Linked DNA regions of Geothrix sp. 21YS21S-2. The protein of the gene in region 1 binds, or shares a complex with, the protein of each later gene. Links are inferred from orthologs where the notes say so. Each region holds a gene or a part of one and is shown on either strand. Other genes may lie near its edges.

Evidence for each region.
Region 2: the proteins of accD (region 1) and RAH40_RS02910 are in contact, whole or in part, in a solved structure (PDB 8UXZ), measured with the Escherichia coli proteins. The link is inferred for Geothrix sp. 21YS21S-2 from one-to-one orthologs.
Region 3: the proteins of accD (region 1) and accB are in contact, whole or in part, in a solved structure (PDB 8UXZ), measured with the Escherichia coli proteins. The link is inferred for Geothrix sp. 21YS21S-2 from one-to-one orthologs.

The regions. Positions count from the first base shown.
Region 1 is NZ_CP132910.1:3,363,697-3,368,120, reverse strand. What follows is about bases 1,566-4,424. They hold accD (acetyl-CoA carboxylase, carboxyltransferase subunit beta), read left to right. Parts: upstream 1,566-2,498; coding sequence 2,499-3,350; downstream 3,351-4,424. Other genes in these bases: RAH40_RS14785 (folylpolyglutamate synthase/dihydrofolate synthase family protein), read left to right, coding at 3,343-4,424; RAH40_RS14795 (ParB/RepB/Spo0J family partition protein), read left to right, coding at 1,612-2,478; RAH40_RS14800 (ParA family protein), read left to right, coding at 1,566-1,615. Also shown: RAH40_RS14805 (tetratricopeptide repeat-containing glycosyltransferase family protein), read left to right, coding at 1-759; more of RAH40_RS14800, read left to right, coding at 830-1,565.
Region 2 is NZ_CP132910.1:637,621-642,184, forward strand. What follows is about bases 1,566-4,564. They hold RAH40_RS02910 (acetyl-CoA carboxylase carboxyltransferase subunit alpha), read left to right. Parts: upstream 1,566-2,589; coding sequence 2,590-3,540; downstream 3,541-4,564. Other genes in these bases: RAH40_RS02900 (hypothetical protein), read right to left, coding at 1,566-1,601; RAH40_RS02905 (hypothetical protein), read right to left, coding at 1,921-2,475; RAH40_RS02915 (DHH family phosphoesterase), read left to right, coding at 3,537-4,564. Also shown: RAH40_RS02890 (DUF3788 family protein), read right to left, coding at 1-17; RAH40_RS02895 (nitroreductase), read right to left, coding at 1-654; more of RAH40_RS02900, read right to left, coding at 702-1,565. UniProt on the Escherichia coli protein: Component of the acetyl coenzyme A carboxylase (ACC) complex. First, biotin carboxylase catalyzes the carboxylation of biotin on its carrier protein (BCCP) and then the CO(2) group is transferred by the carboxyltransferase to acetyl-CoA to form malonyl-CoA.
Region 3 is NZ_CP132910.1:2,418,834-2,423,334, reverse strand. What follows is about bases 707-3,642. They hold accB (acetyl-CoA carboxylase biotin carboxyl carrier protein), read right to left. Parts: upstream 2,477-3,642; coding sequence 1,937-2,476; downstream 707-1,936. Other genes in these bases: RAH40_RS10660 (hypothetical protein), read right to left, coding at 3,530-3,642; ribH (6,7-dimethyl-8-ribityllumazine synthase), read right to left, coding at 2,981-3,469; nusB (transcription antitermination factor NusB), read right to left, coding at 2,496-2,981; accC (acetyl-CoA carboxylase biotin carboxylase subunit), read right to left, coding at 707-1,932. Outside these bases: RAH40_RS10685 (hypothetical protein), read right to left, coding at 1-412; more of accC, read right to left, coding at 505-706; more of RAH40_RS10660, read right to left, coding at 3,643-4,501. UniProt on the Escherichia coli protein: This protein is a component of the acetyl coenzyme A carboxylase complex; first, biotin carboxylase catalyzes the carboxylation of the carrier protein and then the transcarboxylase transfers the carboxyl group to form malonyl-CoA.

The DNA.
Region 1 (4,424 bases):
GAGCAGGGCTTCGGCGACACGCTGATGTTCATCCGCTACGCGGCCCGGATCCGGGCCCTCGGCGGCCGGGTGGCGGCCCTGGTCCAGCCCCAGCTCGTCTCCGTCCTGGCGTCGGTCCAGGGGGTGGACACCTGGTTCACCCTCGCGGACCCCGTGCCGCGCTATGACCTCCACCTGCCCCTGCTCTCCGTCCCCCGGGTGCTGGGCACGCGCCTGGACTCCATTCCCGCCGAAGTGCCCTACGTCTTCGCGCCCCCCGAGCCCTCCCCCGCGTCCGACGCGGTGCTCCCCTCCCCGAACCTGAAGGTGGGCCTCGTGTGGGCCGGAACCCGGGACCATTCCCTGGATGCCCTGCGCACCCTGCCCCTCGCCAGCCTGGAAGCCCTCGGCCGGGTCCCCGGCGTGGACTGGTACAGCCTCCAGGTGGGCTACGAGGGCGGCCTCCCCTTCGACAACCTGCGCGACCTGGCCCCGCTGTTGCGGGACTTCGGCGACACGGCCCGCGTCCTGGCGAAGCTCGACCTCCTGATCACGGTGGATACCGCCGTGGCCCACCTGGCGGGCGCCATGGGGGTGCCCGCCTGGCTTCTCCTGCCTCTGGTGCCGGACTGGCGCTGGCTCCTGGACCGGGAGGATTCCCCCTGGTACCCGACCTTCCGCCTTTTCCGCCAGCTGGACGGCCACACCTGGGACGGCGTGCTGGCCCGGGTCGAGGAATCCCTTAACGACCTAATGAACACCCGCCGTGGAACCTGCTAGACTTTTCGTTGTTCCACGCAGAGGTTTCCCAGGTGCCCCCAATCCCGAACCCCGCCGCCGAGGTCCTGTCATGACCGCCAGGATCATCGCGTTGGCCAATCAGAAGGGCGGCGTCGGCAAGACGACGTCCGCCATCAATCTGGCCGCATCCCTGGCCATGATGGAAAAGCTCGTGCTCCTGGTGGACTTCGACCCCCAGGGCCACAGCACCACGGGTCTGGGCTTCCCCAAGCCCGACCACCGCGCGGGTTCGTACGCCCTCATGAAGGGCGCGCCGGTTGAGGCCCTGGTCCTGACCACCGAGGTGCCCATGCTCCAGGTGGTGCCCGCGGGCAAGGACCTGGCCCAGCTGGAATTCGAGCTCTTCGAGCTGCCCGAGCTCCAGGTGCTGCGCCGGGCCCTGAAGCCCGTCCTCGGGAAGTACGACTACATCCTCATCGATCCCCCGCCCAGCCTCGGCATGATCACGCTCAACGCGCTGACGGCCGCGGACGAGGTGATCATCCCCATGCCCTGCGAGTTCCTCGCCATGGACGGGCTGGCCGAGCTGGTGGAGACCATCCGCCGCATCCAGGCCGGGCCCAACCCCGCCCTCAAGCTGGGCGGCATCCTCCTGACCATGGCCGAGGAGCGCACCAACCTGGGCTCGGCGGTCGCCTCGGAAGTGCGCGCAGCCTTCCCCGGCAAGGTCTTCCAGACCCAGATCCCCCGCAACATCCGCCTGGCCGAGGCGCCCAGCCACGGCAAGCCCGTGGCCTTCTACGACCTCCGTTCCAAGGGGGCGCAGGCCTACCTGAATCTGGCCAAGGAGTGGCTGGGGATCGAAGAACCCCTCATCCCGCGAGGACCCGCATGACCACCCCCAAACGACCCGCCCTGGGCCGGGGCCTCACCTCCCTCATGAGCCAGCTGGCTCCCGAGGACACCAGCAACCGCGAGGTGCCCGTGGGCTCCCTGGTGGCCAACCGCCACCAGCCCCGCCTCCACTTCGACGAGGCGCTGCTCGACGATCTGGCCGCCAGCCTCAAGACGCACGGCATGGTGCAGCCCATCGTCGCCCGCAAGGTGGGCGACCGCTACGAGATCATCGCCGGCGAGCGCCGGTGGCGCGCCGCCAAGAGGGCCGGCCTGGCCACCGTCCCGGTGGTCATCAAGGACGTCCCCGACGACCGCCTGCTGGAATTCGCCCTGGTGGAGAACATCCAGCGCCAGGAACTGAATCCCATCGAGGAGGCCAAGGCCTACTTCCAGCTGGGCGAGCACCTTCGCCTCACCCAGGAGCAAGTGGCCGACCGGGTGGGCAAATCCCGCCCCCAGGTGGCCAACACCCTGCGCCTCCTGCGCCTGCCCACGCGCATCCAGGAAATGGTGTCCTTCGCCAAGCTCTCCACCGGCCACGCCAAGGTGCTGCTGGGCGTCGACGACGCCCGGGTCCTGGACCAGCTCGCCGACGAGATCGTGGACAAGCAGCTCAGCGTCCGGGCCCTGGAGGCCCGGGTGCACAAGCTCGCCCGCACCGTGAAGGGCAAGGCCCGGCGGCACCACCATCCTCATGCCGTATTCATCAAAGCCGCGGCCGAGGAGCTCACCCAGGCCTGGCGCACCCGCGTGGAGATCAAGCCCAGGGGCAAGGGCGGATCGCTCCAGATCCACTACGGCAGCGAAGCGGAGCTGGACCGCATCTTCGAAGGCTTGAAAAAGGGGCCGGGAAGCCGTTAAGGTTCTCGTCCGGGGGTGCGATGTCCTGGTTCATCAAGAAGCGTCAGCAGAAGACCGCGGTCGAGGAGCGCACCGTCCGGGTTCCCGAAGGGTTGTGGATCAAGTGCGACGCCTGCCGTGAGCTGATCTACCGCGCCGAACTCGCCAACACCCGCAACGTCTGTCCCAAGTGCGGCTACCACTTCCGCATCGGCGTCGCCGAGCGCCTTGAGTCCGTCATGGACCCCGGCTACGAGGAGCTTTTCGGGGAACTCCGCAGCGGCGACCCCCTGAAATTCTCCGCCGCCAAGCCCTACGCCGACCAGCTCAAGAAGCTCCACGGCCTGGGCCACGACCACGACGCCGTGCTCGTGGTGGAGGGGACCCTCAAGGGCCACCCCGTCGTCATGGGCGTCATGGACTGGGACTTCCTCGCCGCCAGCATGGGCAGCGTGGTGGGCGAGAAGCTCCGCCTGGGCGCGGAACGGGCCCTCGGGAAGCGCTGCGCCTTCATCATCGTCAGCTGTTCGGGCGGGGCCCGCATGCAGGAGGGGGCCCTCTCCCTCATGCAGATGGCCAAGGTGAGCGCGGCCCTGGCCCGGCTGGACTCCGCGGGCCTGCCCTACCTCTCCATCCTCACCGACCCCACCACCGGCGGCGTCAGCGCCAGCTACGCCATGCTGGGCGACCTGAACATCGCCGAGCCCAAGGCCCTCATCGGGTTCGCAGGCCCGCGGGTCATCGAACAGACCATCAAGCAGACCCTCCCCGAAGGCTTCCAGCGCTCCGAGTTCCTCCAGGCCCACGGCATGGTGGACAAGGTGGTGCCCCGGGACCGCCTGCGGGAATTCGTGGCCACGGCCCTGGACTGGATGACCGATCCTCATGGGTGACCTGGCCCGCCTGCGGATGCTCGAGGCTCGCGGGCACTGGGGCATCAAGTGCGGCCTGGAGAATCCGAGGGGCCTGCTGGCCCGCCTGGGCCGCCCCGAGCGGTGCTGCCCCGTGATCCTGGTGGCCGGCACCAACGGCAAGGGCTCCACCGGCGCCTTCCTGGTCAACGCGCTGCGCGCCTGCGGCCTGCGGGCCGGGTGGACCACCTCCCCCCACCTGGTGTCCCCGGGTGAGCGCATCTGGATCGATGGCGCCGGTCTGGAAGCCGCCCACCTGGACGCGCTCCTGACCGACGCTTTCAAGGCCGAAGCGGCCCTGGGCATCCAGGCGACCTATTTCGAGCTGATGATTGCGTCCGCCTTCCTGGCCTTCCGGGAGGCCGCCGTGGACATCGCCGTGGTGGAGGTAGGCATGGGCGGCCGCTGGGACGCCACCAACGCGTCCGATCCCCTGATCACCGTGCTGACCAACGTCGAGCTGGATCACATGCAGTACCTGGGTCCCACCCGGGAGGCCATCGCCCGGGAGAAGCTCTGCGCAGCCCGCCAAGGCCGCCCCCTGGTCCTCGGTCCGCGCCTGGATCCCGCATGGGTGTGGCCCCTGCTGGAATGCCGCCCCATCCTGTACCCCGCCCCGGCCATGGCCGCCCAGACCCTGGCCTGGGACCACAGCCTCGTGGAGGGCCACCGCATCCCGCTGGCCGGCGCCCACCAGCTGGAGAACCTCGCCACCGCCTGGGAGGTGCTCCGCCGCCTCGGCCTGCCCGAGGCCAGGGCCTGGGAGGGCATCGGCCGCACCGCCTGGCCCGGCCGGCTCTGGGCCGTGCCCGGCCTGCCCGGCGTGACCATGGACGGCGCCCACAACCTGGACGGCGCCAAGCGCCTGGCCGACCACGCGGTGGCCACCGGGGTAAGCCCCCACCTCTACTTCAGCGCCATGGGCGACAAGGACCTGGCCGGCATGCGGGACGAGCTGGCCCGCATGCGCCCGGCCCGGGTCACCCTCGTGCGCGGTGAGAACCCCCGCTACGCAACCTCCCAGGCCCTTCGCGCCGTGTGGGGCGAAGGCTGCGA
Region 2 (4,564 bases), 2.7 Mb from region 1 along the record:
CTCGGTGCGCAGCGCATTTTCGGGAGCTTGCGGGTCGGCGTGCCCGAGCGACATGCCGCAGACGATCGCCTGGCTGTCGGGAATGCCGAGCTCCTCCCGCAGGACGCGGTGGAACTGGATGAACGCGGCCTGCGGACACGTGTCCAGGCCCCGGGCCTTGGCGGCCAGCATGAGGGTCTGCAGGAACATCCCGTAGTCCAGCCAGCTTCCCTGCTCCAGGACGGTGTCCACCGTGAAGATGAGCCCCACCGGCGCATCGAAGAACTTGAAGTTCCGGGCATGCTGTTCCTGCATGCGCCTTGCGTCGCCCTTCTGGATCCCCAGCAGGCCGTACAGCGCGAAGCCGACCTTGCGCCGGCGCTCGACGTAGGGCGAGATCCAGCTCTTCGGGTAGTACGGGTAGGGATCCGAGTGGGCCGCCGATGCCTCGGGATCGTTGCAGAGCGCGACCAGCCGTTCGCTGACCCGCTTCAAGGCGGCGCCCGTCAGCACCCAGGCCTTCCAGGGCTGGATGTTGGTTCCGGAGGGCGCATGGGACGCGAGGGAGAGGATCGCGGCGATCTCCTCCCGGGGTACGGGATCGGGCAGGAAGGCGCGGCAGGAATAGCGGCCGGTTATGACATCCTCCACGGCGGATCGGGTCGTTCCGGTCATCGCTGCACCCCCTGGATTGGATGAACAGATAGTAGCGGATCCCATATTCAGTAGATACCCGGGAATCTGGGGTACAGGGCGGGCAGCGGCTGGGAGGCGAAATGGGCCCAGACAAGGAGGCAGAACCACAGGCTGTACCGGCACCGCTCCAGCATCTGGATCTTCGCCTTCTTCAACAGGGCCTGGATGCCCTGATCCCGGACGCCCTGGTTCTCGTATTCGAATCGCAGGAAGGAGGAGGCGGCGTTTTCCAGGTGGATCCGGAGCGGGTTCCAGAGCGCCTCCAGGGCGCGGAGCTGCTGCCCGGCCATGCCGAGGACGCGCTCGGCGTCGGCGGCCCGGGACCGGTAGTCGAGCGCCTTGATGGCGAGGACGCCGGAAAAGGGACTGCGGGTGCGGGTGAGTTCATCGAGGAGGACCAGGCTGGACCCGGTCGTATAGATCCTGACCTTCTCATTGCTGGCCGCCAGCTCATAGTCCACGTAGTTCACAGGGTACATTTCCGCTTCGAACTTGATGGCCCGACCGGCGCCTGTGCCGTCCATGAACCAGGCTTTTGTCAGGAGATAGGACTGCCATGTATTCCATTGGCCTTGCACGGCGGATTCCAGCTGAAGGAACTTGAAGTCCTTGATGTAAGTGATTGCCTCGCTGGATTCCTGCCTGTGGCTGCCAGCGATGACCAGATTCCGGGACAAGGCATTGAAGCTGCCGTTCTTCTCATCTGCCTGATAACAGGCCCCGATCTCGGCTTCCAGGTCCTGGAGCTCCTTGAGGATGCGGGCCCGGGAGGCGGAATACCCAGTCCTGGCCTCCTGGACCGAAGGCGGGATGGCCGGGATCTCGATGGTGCTTCCCTGGACTTCCTGGACGGCCGCCTGCGGCTTCGACGCCTTTCCCCCAGGGATCGGCTGGAATAGTAGGCATGCCGTCAATGTCAGATGCATCCGTACAGGATAGGGTGAAATGATATTCACCTTTTGCGGTATTGGGGTCCTGCACTCAATCCTTGAGGGATTACGTTCCGGTACCTGGTTGGACTGGGTTGGCTGTCCTTCCGATCATTTGCGCCGACCCACTTCGCATCGAACGTGGAATTCGGAATGTGTCAGAAAAGGACCAAACGCAGAGGATTCGCTGGGGCGCTGAGAGCAGACGTCTTTCTCATCGCCCCAGCGTTTAGTCTTTCCTTAAGTAATGAAAACAAATAGTCATTGCATGGTGGGTCGTGGGCAAGGGGACAAGCCGCCTGCCAACCTAGTCCATCTACTTCGCCGCCACCTCAGGCGCCTTCTCCCGGGTGAATGTCACCACGTAAGGCTCCCTCCCCGCGAGGATCTCCGTGGTATCCACCACGAAGAACACCGTCGCCGCCTGCTTGCCCGGGTTCTGGTAGGTCGCCTCCGGATTCCCCGTGCGGATCAGGTTCTGGAGCATGCCCTGCTCCAGCTGCCCGTTCCTGTTCACGCACTTCACCACGTACCAGGCCTCGTGGTCCGAACGGAGCCTGGCGTGGACCTTCTCGCCGGGGGCCGTTTCCACCCGGTAGGCCTGCCAGCCCGCGGGGCCGGAAACCTCGTGGGTGACGGCGATGGCCTCCCCCTTGGGCACCTCCACGGCCGGAAGGAAGCCGGTGCGCCTGGCGGAACGGCGGATCTTGACCTCGATGCCGGAATTGCCGGGGCCCACGGCCAGGTCGCGCAGGCGCTCGGAAGGCATCGGGCCCGGCACCACCGGGAGGACCTTCCCGAGCACGTCGATGGCGGGGGTCTGTGCCAGCGCCAGTCCGGAAACCAGAAAACCCATGACCCAGGCTCGCATGTCGCACCTCCAGCCCCAAGGATGGGCGCCCCGGCCCTCCGCCGCAAGGAAGGCGGCGCTGGCCTTTGGGGGCCGGGGCCTCTAAACTGGACTTTCCATCCTTCCGAGGTGCTTTTGAGCGGACAAACCACTGACCTTGCCGATCTGGAACGGCCCATTCTCGACCTCGAGGCCCAGATCCGGGCCCTGGAGATGGACCCGGCCAAGACCAAGGAGCGGGACCGCCTCCGCAAGAAAGTGGACAAGCTCAAGGCGGAGGTCTTCGCCTCCATCACCGACTGGCAGCGCACCCAGCTGGCCCGGCACCCCCGCCGGCCCTACACGCTGGACTACATCGAGCGCATCTGCGACCGGTTCGAGGAGATCCACGGGGACCGGAACTTCGGGGACGACGCGGCCATCGTGGGCGGCATGGGCTGGATCGGGGGCTTCCCGGTGATGGTCCTGGGCCAGCAGAAGGGCCGGGACACCAAGCAGAAGATCATCCGCAACTTCGGGATGCCCAAGCCCGAGGGGTACCGCAAGGCCCTGCGCCTCATGAAGCTGGCCGAGAAGTTCAACCGGCCCGTCCTCACCCTCATCGACACCCAGGGCGCCTACCCGGGCCTGGACGCCGAGGAGCGGGGCCAGGCCGAGGCCATCGCCCGGAACCTGAAGGAGATGGCCCGGCTCAAGGTGCCGGTGGTGGCCGTCGTCATCGGGGAGGGGGGCTCGGGCGGCGCGCTGGCCCTGGGCGTGGCCAACACCGTCCTCATGCAGGAATACGCGGTCTACTCCGTCATCACCCCCGAGGGCTGCGCCTCCATCCTCTGGAAGGACGCCTCCCAGGCCCCGGCGGCCGCGGAGGCCCTGAAGATCACGGCCCCGCATCTGCTGGCCCAGGGGCTCATCGACGGCATCATCCCCGAGCCGCTGGGCGGCGCCCACGGGGACTGGGACCAGGCGTCCTCCCTGCTCAAGGACGCGGTGCTCAAGGCCCTGGAGGCCCTGCGCCCCCTGGGGCCGCAGGAGCTCATCGACCAGCGCTACGAAAAGTTCGCCCGCATGGGCAGCGTAGTCCGATGAACCCGCTGCCCTGGCGCATGCGCCGGGCCCCCGTGCCGGGCACCAGCCCCTGGACGGCCCTTGCCCGGGCCTGGGACCTCAGCCCCGAAGGGGCGCGCCTGGCGTGGCTGCGGGACGCCGAGGGCGAGGAGCTGGGCTGGCGCCTGGACCCCTCCTGGGCCCGGTCCACCGACCCCTTCCTGCTGCCGGGCGTGGCCGCGGCGGTGGCGCGCGTCCGCGCGGCCTGCGAGGCGGGCGAGACCATCTGCGTCTACGGCGACTACGACGTGGACGGCGTCACGGCCACGGCCCTGCTCATGCGGGTCCTGGAGAAGCTGGGGGCCAGGGCCAGCTTCTTCATCCCCAACCGGTTCAACGACGGCTACGGCCTCAACCTGGAGTGCATCCGGGAGGTCGTCGCCGAGCGCAGGCCCACCCTGCTCATCTCCGTGGACTGCGGCGTGCGCAGCGTGGCGGAGGTGGAGGCCACGAAGGAGCTGGGCGCCGACTGGATCATCACCGACCACCACGCCCTGGGCCCCGTGCTGCCGCCCTGCCCGGTGGTGCACCCGGGCCTGGAGGACTATGCCAATCCCTCCCTGGCCGGCGTGGGGGTGGCCTTCAAGCTGGCCCAGGCCCTGCTGGACGCAGCGCCCACGCCGCGCGCGGAGGACGGGCCGTTCCTGGACGGGCTCCTGAAGCTGGTGGCCCTGGGCACGGTGGCCGACATGGTGCCGCTGCGGGGCGAGAACGCCCTCCTGGTCAAGCGCGGGCTCCTGGCCATGGCCGGAGCCAACGGGCCGGGGCTCTCGGCCCTCCTGCGGGCCTCCAAGGTCGACGGCGCGGTGCGGGGCAAGGACATCGGCTTCCAGATCGGCCCCCGCCTCAACGCCGTGGGCCGCATGGGCGGGGCCGAGGACGCGGTGCGCCTCCTCCTGGCCCGGGACGCGGCCACCGCCGCCGGCCTCATGGAGCGGGTGGAGGCCCTCAACCTGGAGCGCCGGGAGATCCAGCGCGCCCTGGGCGAGCAGCTCCCGCCGCCTGG
Region 3 (4,501 bases), 940 kb from region 1 along the record:
CCACGAAGCCCTGGGAGGGCTGCTTGAGGCGGGCCCCGTTGGTGAGGACCTTCCACCCCGGGGCGCCCTTGCGGGCGTAGACGAGGTCGGAGACCCCGGTACCCGTCAGGTCCAGGGGGGCGATGAAGGTGTCCTCCCCCAGGTCGGCCAGGTCCGCGGGGCCGGAGGCGCCGGGGGCGGCCAGCATGGGGAATGCAAAGGCTTCGGCCGAGTCCTGGGCCACGATGCGGAAGGCGCCCTTGTCCAGGGACGCGAGGCGCTGGAGGGGCTGCAGCGGGTGGATCGCCCCCTCCCCGACGGCGTCGGGGGCGGGCTTGAAGATGCCGTGGACGAGGCAATGGGTGAGGGGGGTGGTGGCGTGGGCGGTGGCCAAGCCTGCGGCCAGGGCAGCCCCGAGGAGGATGCGATGCATGGAGGTACTCCTTTATGGATAAAAAATGGACGTTATGGCGCGCCAATCCATGAATGCAAGGAGAACCTCCAAGGTTCTGTATAAATTAAAAATCAGGCTTCTTCGGCCCGTTCCTTCTCCAGCTGGGCCAGGAACACTTCCAGCCACTTGGTGGAGAACTCGCCCTTGATGAAGTCCGGGTGGTCCATGATGCGGCGGTGGAGGGGGCTGGTGGTCTTGATGCCCTCCACGACGATGGTGTCCAGGGCGCGGCGCATGCGGGCCAGGGCCTCGGTGCGGTCGTTGCCGTAGGCGATGAGCTTGGCGACCATGGAGTCGTAGTAGGGCGGGATGACCGCGTCCTGGTGCATGGCGGTGTCCATGCGGATGCCGGGACCGCCGGGGAAATGGAGCGCGGTGATGCGGCCGGGGCAGGGGGTGAACTTCCAGGGGTCCTCGGCGTTGATGCGGCACTCGATGGCCGCGCCCCGCAGGACGATGTCCTCCTGGGCGTAGGAGAGCTTGCGGCCCGCGGCGATGCGGATCTGCTCCTTGACGATGTCCACGCCCGAGACCAGCTCGGTGATGGGGTGCTCCACCTGGACGCGGGTGTTCATCTCCATGAAGAAGAAGTCGCCCCGCGCGTCCAGCAGGAACTCGATGGTGCCGGCGTTGAAGTACCCCACGGCCCTGGCGGCGCGCACCGCGGTGTCGTGGATGCGCTTGCGCAGCTCGGGCGTGAGCGCAGGGCTGGGGCTCTCCTCGATCAGCTTCTGGTGCCGGCGCTGGATGGAGCACTCCCGCTCGCCCAGGTGGATGATGTTGCCGAAGAGGTCGCCGAGAATCTGGACCTCGATGTGGCGGGGCTCCAGGAGGTACTTCTCCATGTACACCGAGTCGTCCGTGAAGGCGGCCTTGGCCTCGGTGCGGGCGGTGTTGTACATGTCCGACATCTCGTCGGGGGAGTTGACGATGCGCATGCCCCGGCCGCCGCCGCCGGCGCTGGCCTTGACGATGACGGGGTAGCCGATCTTCTCGCCCCAGGCCAGGGCGTCCTCCACCGTCTCCACGATGCCGTCGCTGCCGGGCATGAGGGGCACGCCCGCGGCCAGCATGGTGGCCTTGGCCTGGGCCTTGTTGCCCATGGTGCGGATGATCTCGGCGTTGGGGCCGATGAACACGATGCCGCAGGCCTGGCACACGTCCACGAAGTGCGGGTTCTCGCTGAGGAAGCCGTAGCCCGGGTGGATGGCCTCGGCGCCGGTGACTTCGGCGGCCGCGATGACCTGGGGGATGTTCAGGTAGGACTTCCCGCTCGGGGGCGGGCCGATGCAGATGTCCTCGTCGGCGAACCGCACGTGCAGGGCGTTGCGGTCGGCCTCGGAGTACACGGCCACCGTCTGGATGCCGAGTTCCTTGCAGGCGAAGATCACCCGGAGGGCGATCTCCCCGCGGTTGGCGATGAGGATCTTGCGGAAGGGCGGCTCGCCGTTCTTGACGGCGGGCTTGCGGTTGGGGGTCGCGCGCTTGACGGGGCTCATGGCGCTAGCGCACCCGAACGGCGAAGAGCCGCTCGCCGTACTCCACAGGCTGGCCGTTCTCCACCAGGACCGCCACCACCTCGCCGGCCACGTCGCACTCGATCTCGTTCATGAGCTTCATGGCCTCGACGATGCAGAGGGTCTGGCCGGGCTTCACGTAGTCCCCGGGCTGCACGTAGCTGGGGCCGTTGGGCGTGGGGCTGCGGTAGTAGGTGCCCACGATGGGGCTGGTGATGAAGTGGATGCCGGGATCCTCCGGCTTCTCCTCCGCCGCGGGCTGGGCCGGGGCCACCAGGGTGTGGGTGGGCATGGCCGCCAGGGGCATGACGGGAACCGTGGAAGGCGGGGGCGGGACGGGGGCGGGGGCGCCGCCCTTGCGGATGCGGAACTTCACGCCACCCGTCTCCATCTCGAATTCGTCGATGTGTTCCCGGGCCACCAGGCCGATGAGGGCCTTGATGTCCTCCAGGCCCAGGGCGAGGGCTCCGGAGGGAGCCTTGGCGGGGAGGGCGCGGGGGGGAGCGGGTTTCTTGGCAGGACTCATGGGCACTCCACGGGGAGCATCAGTCGACGCTCGGGGGTTCGTCCGGGGTTTCCGCGAGGACGGCGGCCTTGCGGGAGCGTCCCTTCAGGCCGGTCTCGTCGGGCCGGAATTCCTTGCTGGCGGCGTCCAGGATCCCGTTCACGAACTGGGTTCCCTCCTGGTCGCTGAATTCCTTCACGATCTCCAGCGCCTCGTTGATGACGATGGGGAAGGGTATCTCCTTCAGGAACATGAGCTCGTAGACCCCGAGGCGCAGGAGGTTGCGGTCCACCACGGCCATGCGGTGGATCTTCCAGTGCTCGGCGAAGCGGGTGAGGACGGCGTCGATCTCCTCCAGGTGCCCGTGCACCCCGTCAACCAGGCGCCGGGCGTAGTAGAACGCGTCCCGGTTCAGGTCCTGGATGGCGTTGAAGCCCGCGAACACCTCGTCGGGGAGGTAGTCCGTGAGATCCATGGCATAGAGCATCTGGAGGGCGTATTCGCGCCCCCGCCTGCGAACACCCATTACTTCGTCCCCTTCCTGGGTCCCGGAAGGGCGCGGAAGAGATCCACGGATTCCAGGAGCGTCATGGCTGCTTCCCAGCCCTTGTTGCCCATCTTGGTGCCGGCGCGGTCGATGGCCTGCTCCACCGAATCGGTGGTGAGCACGCCGAAGATGACCGGGATGCCCGCCTCCAGGCCCACCTGGGCGGTGCCCTTGGTGACCTCGTTGGCGATCATGTCGAAATGGGGCGTCCCGCCGCGGATGACCGCGCCCAGGACCACGATGCCGGCGTAGTTGCCGGTCTGGGCAACCTTCCTGGCCACCTGGGGCAGCTCGAAGGCCCCCGGAACCCGGATGAGGTCGATCTGGGCCTCGCTTCCCCCGTGCCGGAGGATGCAGTCCGTGGCGCCGCCTATCAACCGGTCCACGATGAATTCATTAAAACGTGCGGCAACGAGAGCGAACCGGTCGCCCTTTTCCACACGTAGCTGGCCCTCAAAGATCCCCATGGGAACCCCCCGAAAGGTGGTTGAATTGAAGACAATAGCACAACTGGAGGCAAAGTCGAATCAAAGGGGGTGCTCCAGGGCCAGGCCCGCGTCCGCAAGTCCCCAAGGCACAAGGTGATCAATCTGATCCCGGCCCAGGGTGATGCCGAAGAGTCGCCAAACGGCCAGGGAGTATACGTCGGGCAGGTACCGGCCCCACATCTTCACCGGCAGCTCCCCCACCTCGATCGTGGGCGACAGGGCCAGCATGAGCATGTACTCGATGAGGAAGGACGCGTTGGACGCGATGCGGCCCGAGTAGGTGACGCCCGCGCGCTGCTCCAGGATGCGGGCCTCGTGGATGCAGGAGCCGAACTCGCTCTCCACCAGGTCGGCATGGGTGGTGAGGATCACCTCGGCGCGGAAGCTGCGCTCCCCCCCTTCCACGAAGGCCGGGAAGCCCTCGGCGAGCTCGGCGGGCGTGAGCCCCTTGCCGGCGTGGCGGGCCCAGTCCCAGTCCCTGGCCAGGTCCACGAGGACGCCGGGTTCGGGCACCCTCAGGTCCACCAGGAGGTTGATGTCGTTGTAGCGGCCCCGGTGCTCCTCCTTCACGACGCCCACCACGGCGGGGTGGCGGCGGATGGCCTCCTCCATGGACTCCATCTCCCCGGGGGTGCCCACGAACTTGAGGCCGATGCCGTCGTCGATGCGCAGGTCCTCGGGCTTGAAGACCAGGACGCCGTCCCGGAAGGTGCGGCTCACGATGCGCTCGGCCTGGTCGTAGTCCTGGGCCATCTCCTGCTTGGAGGAGAGGAGCTCCTTCAGGGGGATGCCGTAGGTCTCCGCGCGCTGCTGGGCCAGGAGCCGGGCCCGCTCGTTGATGGCCCCCGCGAGCCGGTCCGCCACGCGCCGCGAGCACTTCTCGGCGATGCGCCGCAGCCGCTTGATGCGGGCCATGCCCAGGATGGTGCCGTCCTCCCGCAGCCCCAGCATCACGTCCGAGGGCGTGCCGGGGAAGAAGTCCTCGGGATGGTTCCGGTAGAGGCTGAAGAG